DNA from 2 places in the Pseudalkalibacillus sp. A8 genome. Region 1 is predicted to be linked to the other one. Evidence: a T-box and tRNA genes for the amino acid it is inferred to sense, from the RefSeq annotation. Region 1 holds a T-box; the other holds one or more tRNA genes.
The links. The T-box of region 1 lies ahead of trpS (tryptophan--tRNA ligase). A T-box ahead of a tRNA ligase gene usually reads a tRNA of that ligase, here a tRNA-Trp.
Positions count from the first base shown of each region.

Region 2: it encodes a tRNA-Trp, which carries the amino acid that the T-box ahead of trpS (tryptophan--tRNA ligase) is inferred to sense. The anticodon was not compared.

Region 1 is NZ_CP174509.1:2,010,689-2,015,090, reverse strand. Features, by position in the region: gene ACJROX_RS10495 (peptide ABC transporter substrate-binding protein) at 1-1,424, opposite strand, end outside; gene ACJROX_RS10490 (DUF3899 domain-containing protein) at 1,847-2,209, shown strand; T-box leader at 2,267-2,521, shown strand; gene trpS (tryptophan--tRNA ligase) at 2,577-3,572, shown strand; gene ACJROX_RS10480 (transposase) at 3,710-4,234, shown strand; gene ACJROX_RS10475 (hypothetical protein) at 4,310-4,402, shown strand, end outside.
Region 2 is NZ_CP174509.1:708,311-712,712, reverse strand. Features, by position in the region: gene ACJROX_RS03825 (B3/4 domain-containing protein) at 1-445, shown strand, start outside; gene ACJROX_RS03820 (YqaE/Pmp3 family membrane protein) at 600-764, opposite strand; tRNA gene ACJROX_RS03815 (tRNA-Leu) at 895-979, opposite strand; tRNA gene ACJROX_RS03810 (tRNA-Leu) at 1,010-1,098, opposite strand; tRNA gene ACJROX_RS03805 (tRNA-Cys) at 1,112-1,186, opposite strand; tRNA gene ACJROX_RS03800 (tRNA-Gly) at 1,250-1,324, opposite strand; tRNA gene ACJROX_RS03795 (tRNA-Gln) at 1,330-1,404, opposite strand; tRNA gene ACJROX_RS03790 (tRNA-His) at 1,412-1,487, opposite strand; tRNA gene ACJROX_RS03785 (tRNA-Trp) at 1,514-1,587, opposite strand; tRNA gene ACJROX_RS03780 (tRNA-Tyr) at 1,591-1,675, opposite strand; tRNA gene ACJROX_RS03775 (tRNA-Thr) at 1,767-1,842, opposite strand; tRNA gene ACJROX_RS03770 (tRNA-Phe) at 1,847-1,922, opposite strand; tRNA gene ACJROX_RS03765 (tRNA-Asp) at 1,954-2,029, opposite strand; tRNA gene ACJROX_RS03760 (tRNA-Met) at 2,095-2,171, opposite strand; tRNA gene ACJROX_RS03755 (tRNA-Val) at 2,206-2,281, opposite strand; tRNA gene ACJROX_RS03750 (tRNA-Glu) at 2,289-2,363, opposite strand; tRNA gene ACJROX_RS03745 (tRNA-Ser) at 2,394-2,486, opposite strand; tRNA gene ACJROX_RS03740 (tRNA-Asn) at 2,488-2,562, opposite strand; rRNA gene rrf (5S ribosomal RNA) at 2,575-2,690, opposite strand; rRNA gene ACJROX_RS03730 (23S ribosomal RNA) at 2,767-4,402, opposite strand, start outside.

The sequences.
Region 1 (4,402 bases):
TGTCCGCCGTCAGTAACCCACATGTCAATGAATGTCATAGCATCAGCATAGTCAGGTCCCCAACCAGCATTTTGCAGATCATAATTCATGTTTTCATCAAGTTCTAGACGTTGTTGGAAAGGAACACCTTTCAACTCGATTTTCAAACCAGGAAGGTTCGTTTCAAGTTGGTTCTTGAGGTATTCATCCATTTTCTTAGCTACTTCAGAATCTCCACCAAGGATTTCTAAAGTGATTTCTTCTTTACCTAACTCTTCTAAACCTTTTTCCCAATATTCTTGTGCTTTTTCAACATCGTTAGAGATCAAATCTCCATTGATTTCACGGAAGTCTTCACCAGTCTCAGGGTGAGTGACGAATCCTTTTGGAACGAAGTAGTTAGCTGCAAGAGATCCGTTGTTCAAGATAACGTTGACAAGGTCTTCCTTGTTGATTGCTGCTTGAATCGCTTTACGGATATTTACATTCGCAAGATCTTCACGTTCTTGGTTCATCTTAAGGTAGAACATTACAGGCTCTTCGAATGTTTTGTATTCTTCATTTTCTTTATACTTGTTAACGTACTCAGAAGATAGACCTACGCGATCGATCTTTCCAGTTTCATAAAGGTTAACTCCAGTAGAAGTTTCCTTTACAACTTTAACGTTGATTTCATCTAATTTTACAGTTTCAGCATCCCAGTAATCAGGATTCTTCTTAAGTACCCATCCTTCTTCATGTTTCCAATCAGTAAGGGTGAATGGTCCGTTGTAGATAAGGTTCTCATCTTCAAGTGCGTATTGATCGCCTTGTTCTTCAACGAATTCTTGGTTTTGCGGCAAGAATGTTGCAAACGTAGTCAAGCTAATGAAATATGGTACTGGTTGCTCTAGCTCAACCTTTAACGTTTTTTCATCTACTGCTTCAACGCCAAGCTCCTCTGGATCCATGTCGCCAGCCATGATAGCGTTAGCGTTCTTAAGGTCTCCAAGGATGAAGTTATATTGAGATCCAGTGTCAGGATTTACAGCTTTTCTCCAAGCATATACGAAATCGTCTGCCGTTACTGAAGTTCCGTTTGACCATTGTGCGTCACGAAGGTGGAATGTGTAAGTCTTCTCATCGTCGCTTAATTCATGGCTTTCAGCCATACCTTCGACAGGCTCCATGTTTTCTCCAAGACGGTAAAGACCTTCCATAGTCTCAGCCATAACTTGGAACGCTACTGCGTCAGTTCCCATTACAGAGTCCATAGTCGGGATCTCTGCAGATTCAAGTATGTTCAATACTTGAGGTACATCAGTATTTCCGCCATCCTTTCCATCTTCGCCGCCGTTACCGCTGGAAGAACCGCCTTCGTTTCCTCCACCGCCGCTACAAGCAGCTAAGAACATGCTCAACACTAGAGTAAGTGTTAAAAGCAATGACCATTTTGACTTTCTCATGTCTTAATGACCTCCCCTAAATATTGGTGAAATTATGAAAACGTATTCCTCATAAAATGTCAGATTTTTTAAGGAATTCCGTTCACATTTTGTATTATACAAGTTTTCACAAAATTTTGCATGCACTTTTTTAATATATTTTACAAAAACCCTTTGTTCATTACGGTTTCATAACAATATTTAGGACTATTTGACTAATTTAATATTTGGTATTTTTGGGTATTGGGTGCTTAAAAATTGAAAATATTGTATAGAAAACACATATAAGTATTGATTTTAAAGGGTTTAGCGGTTTAAAGGGTGAATGTTTTATTCAATTGTCAATTATTATCAAATATTCTGACATATTACATCGAGTTTACCTATGTAAAGATATTGCTTCTATAATCTCCTATCGTGTATCATCGATATGAGGTGACAGGATGCAATTGATTAAGCGATCATCATATCTTTTAGCAATTTTACTGATTATTGGATTTGGTTTCACGTATTTTTACTACGAAAATTTTACAGTTGTTACATTCATAAACTCCACTTTCTTAGTTTCAATGCTCTACATCATGATCGGCGGACTTATGTTTGTTACAAGAGGCGGATTCTTCGATGCTTTTACCCATAGCTTCAGAAGATTTATGAAGAAAGGTACGAAGATGGGAGAAATGATGGATGATGTCGAGAATATGCAATTACCTTCAGAAGCCTTCGAGTATTCTTATTCGGAACCACTGTTGATTACTGGACTGATCGGGTTCTTGTCAACAGTGTTGATTTCCTTCAATATTTGAAGTTGCAATTAGATTACGAATTGGATATACTATCGATAATTCAATCGATCATCATTAACCATTGCGATGAGGAAGAAAAGTACACTTATTTCCCCTTTCAAGAGAGTCTGTGGCTGGTGTGAACAGATAAGGGCATAAGTGGAATGGGCTTCTGAGCATTCAAACTGAAACACCTGTTGTTGTGGATTAGGCTTTGACGAAGGTCCTGACGTTATCCTGGACACTCTGTAAAAAAGCTTTTGCTTGAACGCAGAGGATTGAGAGATTCTGTATGAATAAACTGGGTGGCAACGCGGTGCAATCGTCCCATAATGGACGGTTGTGTCGCGTTTTTTATTTTGGTTATTTTATTAAAGGAGTGATGTTCATGGCAACTATATTTTCAGGTGTACAGCCGTCTGGGTTTCCTACACTAGGTAATTACCTCGGAGCGCTGAAGCACTTTGTAACCTACCAAGAGGAGCACGATTGTTATTTCTGTGTAGTGAACCAGCACGCGATCACAGTACCGCAAGATAAGCTGGAGTTAAGAGATAATACTAGGAAATTAGCTGCTTTGTATCTTGCGATTGGTATTGATCCAAAGAAGTCGACGATTTTCATCCAATCTGAGGTTCCTGCTCACACGAAGATGGGTTGGATCATGCAGTGTATCTCTTATATCGGCGAACTTGAAAGAATGACCCAATTCAAGGATAAAGCACAAAATCGTGTAGCTGTATCTTCTGGACTGCTCACCTATCCTCCATTAATGGCAGCAGACATTCTGTTGTACGGGACGAATATCGTGCCTGTTGGGGATGATCAAAAACAGCATCTTGAATTGACGAGGGATTTGGCTGAGAGATTCAATAAACAGTATAATGACATCTTCACAATCCCTGACGTCCATATCCCGAAAGTTGGGGCACGCATCATGGATCTCGGAGAACCAACGAAAAAGATGAGTAAGTCTGCCGAAAACTCCAACGGATATATTTCAATGCTCGATGATGAGAAAACAATCCTTAAAAAAATCAAGCGAGCGACTACTGATTCTGAGGCAAAGGTAAAATACGACAAAGAAAATAAACCAGGGGTAGCCAACCTGCTCACCATCTATTCACTTTGTTCTGGAAAATCGATTGAAGAATTAGAAGCAGAGTATGAAGGGAAAGGATATGGCGACTTTAAAGAAGGTGTTGCCGATGCGGTGATTTCCCAACTCAAACCGATTCAAGAGCGATATTACGAACTATTGGCGTCTGAAGAACTCGATGCCATCCTTGATAAAGGGGCTGAAAAAGCTGGATCCGTAGCGAACAAAATGCTCGCTAAAGCTGAAAGAGCAATGGGATTGGAACGTAAAAAGAGAAAGAAGTAAAATGTAAAGGGGCTGTCCCAAAAGTCTACACAATAGACTTTTGTGGGCAGCCCCTCTTATGTATACAAAAAAATCGCCTGATTCGTTATAATGTAAGCGACCAAACCCACAATTAAACAAAATCGGAGGCGATTCTTTTGAGTAACTCTTCAGCTACTTTTATTGATTATAACATGGGACAATTGGTTCTACCAATGGATCACAGTGATTTAATTCCTGAAGATCATGTGGTACGAGTTATCAATTCTATGGTTAATCAGGTAAACGATGGCCTTTTCTTTTCTCACTTTCCAGGAGGCGGGCGCAGTTCCTATCATCCCAAAATGATGACAAAAGTGATCCTCTATGCCTATACGCAAAAGATCTATTCCTGCCGTGAAATCGCGAAGTCTCTTCGAGAACATCTTCCGATGATGTGGTTAGCCGGCCAACAAACACCAGATTTTCGAACAATCAACCGTTTCCGTTCGGAACGGATGAAAGAAATGATCGAACCTCTATTTACAGAACTCATCAAGCTCTTATTAGATCGAAAATACATATCAATGGAAAATTACTTTTTGGATGGGACGAAGCTGGAAGCGAACGCGAATAAGTACACGTTTGTATGGAAAAAAGCAACGGATCGATACGAAGAAAAGCTTCAACAGAACATTCATTAAACCTTCCAAGACATTGAAGACGCCATCCGTTTAGATGAAAAGATCCTCTCAGAGGAGGAAGAATCGGTTCAACGTGTGACTTCCGAACAGTTAGAAAAAGTCGTGCAACACGTGAAAAAGCAGGTCATCCAAGCCGAAACCGAAGCTGATGAGGATAAAGATAAGGAA
Region 2 (4,402 bases), 1.3 Mb from region 1:
TCCAGCTCGTTACCGTCCATCTTCAGAAGCACTGCTTCGGAGAATATATAAAGGATCCCAGTTAGGTGCCATTCACTCAGCAGCCGATACCAACAATTTTTTCTCCTTACAATATCAAATCCCGCTTGGTATCTATGATCAAGCAAAGATTGATGGAAATGTACTCTTAGATATCGGATCTGATGGTGATGAATACGAAGGTATAAATGGCCGTGTAGTCGATATGAAAAATAAAATACTAACAAGGGACGATAGTGGTCCTTTCGGAAGTCCAATCGTTGATTCAAAAAAGACCATGGTTACAGAACAGACGACGCAAGCACTTCATTTCGTCTATTTTCAGCCTTCCCTTCCTGATTCAGATGTAACGGAAATGCTCCAAGCAATTGAGAAGATGTTTGTCCAAATCCATGGCGGAAAAGCTCAATCTGAAATCATCGAATGAACGATGGAGCATGGCTCCCTTTGGCTGACTATGACATAAAAAAACGCAACACCCCGTAATTACCGAAGCACTGCGTTAAACTTGTTTTAATCATTATAAGTACAATCGAATAAAAATATGTACAAAACCTCCAATTAAAAGGAGGTTTTTTTCATTAAGCTAGACTTTGTGAGTGTCCTTTATTGACGACCAATAAAGCATGGATAGCACCAGGCAGCCACGCAATGATTGTAAGTACGATATTGATCAACGTTTGTGACTTGCTGCCATGTAGAAATACTGCAAGAGGCGGAAGCAAAACAGCTAATAGATAACGCATCATATCTCCTCCTTCTTTGTTTGTATTTCTAGGCATTCCCCCGCTTGTACAAATCTAAACAAGTCAAAAGTTTACAGGAAAGCAATCAAAAAACATCCCTTACATATTGTAGGGGATGTTGAGTATGTAATGGTACCGGTGGTCGGGGTCGAACCGACACTCCGTGAGGAACACGATTTTGAGTCGTGCGCGTCTGCCAATTCCGCCACACCGGCATGTGTCTATATATATTACTATTAAGTTAATGGTGCCGAGGGCCGGACTTGAACCGGCACGGTAGTCACCTACCGCAGGATTTTAAGTCCTGTGTGTCTGCCAATTCCACCACCCCGGCTGGGTAGTTTAGATGGAGGCGGCACCCGGATTCGAACCGGGGGATAAGGGTTTTGCAGACCCGTGCCTTACCACTTGGCTATGCCGCCATACCTCATTTTATGCTTTACGCAAAAATGGAGTACCACTTTCGGCAATTCTTTTAAGTTGAATGGAGCGGAAGACGGGATTCGAACCCGCGACCCCCACCTTGGCAAGGTGGTGTTCTACCACTGAACTACTTCCGCGAAAATGGCTGGGCTAGCTGGATTCGAACCAACGCATGACGGAGTCAAAGTCCGTTGCCTTACCGCTTGGCTATAGCCCAACGCATATGGGGCGACTGATGGGAATCGAACCCACGAATGCCGGAACCACAATCCGGTGCGTTAACCACTTCGCCACAATCGCCATAATTAAGGTTTTAAAATATAAATTGGCAGGGGTAGTAGGAATCGAACCCACACTGGAGGTTTTGGAGACCTCTGTTCTACCGTTAAACTATACCCCTAAATGGTGGAGGGGGACGGATTCGAACCGCCGAACCCGGAGGGAGCGGATTTACAGTCCGCCGCGTTTAGCCACTTCGCTACCCCTCCAAAAGAGACAATTTATATTGTAGTACAGATTACAAAGTGATTCAAGACCTAATTTCAGGAATCAGAACCAAACTCTGCATATAAATGAAAATGGTGCTGGCCAGAGGACTTGAACCCCCAACCTACTGATTACAAGTCAGTTGCTCTACCAATTGAGCTAGGCCAGCAACATGGTGGCTCGAGACGGAATCGAACCGCCGACACGAGGATTTTCAGTCCTCTGCTCTACCGACTGAGCTATCGAGCCAAGATGTATAAATGCTAAATTTGTTTTTAAATGGCGGACCCGACCGGATTCGAACCGGCGATCTCCTGCGTGACAGGCAGGCATGTTAACCCCTACACCACGGGTCCATTTGGTTGTGCACCCCTTCGGGTACTCCATATGTTCATTGATCGAAATTATGATGAACTTAAATTGGTTGCGGGGATAGGATTTGAACCTACGACCTTCGGGTTATGAGCCCGACGAGCTACCAGACTGCTCCACCCCGCGACGATATTAGTATATGGACAAGTTATGTCTTAAATGGTGGAGGATGACGGGATCGAACCGCCGACCCCCTGCTTGTAAGGCAGGTGCTCTCCCAGCTGAGCTAATCCTCCATATGAATGGTGACCCCTACGGGATTCGAACCCGTGTTACCGCCGTGAAAGGGCGGTGTCTTAACCACTTGACCAAGGGGCCAATAAAATTATGTTGTATAGATAGTTCATATGGCGGAGAGCGAGGGATTCGAACCCTCGGTACGGGTTTAAACCGCACACACGATTTCCAATCGTGCTCCTTCGACCTCTCGGACAGCTCTCCGTGGCTCCACAGGCAGGACTCGAACCTGCGACCGATCGGTTAACAGCCGATAGCTCTACCACTGAGCTACTGTGGATCGAAATGATCAGCCCGGCGACATCCTACTCTCACAGGGGGAAGCCCCCAATTACCATTGGCGCTGAAGAGCTTAACTTCCGTGTTCGGCATGGGAACGGGTGTGACCTCTTCGCCATCGTCACCAGACTGTATGAAATTCAAGGGATACTGTTCCCTCAAAACTAGATAACGGTTCTTGAAAACATCGTCGATGTTAAATAAAGTGGTTAAGTCCTCGATCGATTAGTATCTGTCAGCTCCACGTGTCACCACGCTTCCACACCAGACCTATCAACCTCATCATCTCTGAGGGATCTTACTCGCTTAACGCGATGGGAAATCTCATCTTGAGGGGGGCTTCATGCTTAGATGCTTTCAGCACTTATCCCGTCCACACGTAGCTACCCAGCTATGCTCCTGGCGGAACAACTGGTACACCAGCGGTGTGTCCATCCCGGTCCTCTCGTACTAAGGACAGCTCCTCTCAAATTTCCTGCGCCCGCGACGGATAGGGACCGAACTGTCTCACGACGTTCTGAACCCAGCTCGCGTACCGCTTTAATGGGCGAACAGCCCAACCCTTGGGACCTACTTCAGCCCCAGGATGCGATGAGCCGACATCGAGGTGCCAAACCTCCCCGTCGATGTGGACTCTTGGGGGAGATAAGCCTGTTATCCCCAGGGTAGCTTTTATCCGTTGAGCGATGGCCCTTCCATGCGGAACCACCGGATCACTAAGCCCGACTTTCGTCCCTGCTCGACTTGTAGGTCTCGCAGTCAAGCTCCCTTGTGCCTTTACACTCTGCGAATGATTTCCAACCATTCTGAGGGAACCTTTGGGCGCCTCCGTTACACTTTAGGAGGCGACCGCCCCAGTCAAACTGCCCACCTGACACTGTCTCCGGACCGGATCACGGTCCTGGGTTAGAATTTCAATACCGTCAGGGTAGTATCCCACCGACGCCTCCACCGAACCTGGCGGTCCGGCTTCTCTGGCTCCTACCTATCCTGTACAAACGATACCAAAATCCAATATCAGGCTACAGTAAAGCTCCATGGGGTCTTTCCGTCCTGTCGCGGGTAACCTGCATCTTCACAGGTACTATAATTTCACCGGGTCTCTCGTTGAGACAGTATCCAAGTCGTTGCACCTTTCGTGCGGGTCGGAACTTACCCGACAAGGAATTTCGCTACCTTAGGACCGTTATAGTTACGGCCGCCGTTTACTGGGGCTTCGATTCAGAGCTTCTCCTAATGGATAACCCCTCCTCTTAACCTTCCAGCACCGGGCAGGTGTCAGCCCCTATACTTCGCCTTACGGCTTCGCAGAGACCTGTGTTTTTGCTAAACAGTCGCTTGGATCTTTTCACTGCGGCTCTCTCGGGCTTGCACCCTATCAGAGCACCCCTTCTCCCGAAGTTACGGGGTCATTTTGCCGAGTTCCTTAACGAGAGTTCTCCCGAGCATCTTAGGATTCTCTCCTCGCCTACCTGTGTCGGTTTACGGTACGGGCACCTCTTTCCTCGCTAGAGGCTTTTCTTGGCAGTGTAGGATCAGGGACTTCGGTACTCTAGTTCCCTCGCCATCACAGCTCCGCCGTATGGTGGACGGATTTGCCTATCCACCGGCCTGACTGCTTGGACGCGCATATCCATCAGCGCGCTCTCCCTACCTTCCTGCGTCCCCCCGTTGCTCAAACGGAAAGGAGGTGGTACAGGAATATCAACCTGTTGGCCATCGCCTACGCCTTTCGGCCTCGGCTTAGGTCCCGACTAACCCTGAGCGGACGAGCCTTCCTCAGGAAACCTTGGGCTTTCGATGGAGAAGATTCTCACTTCTCTTTTCGCTACTCATACCGG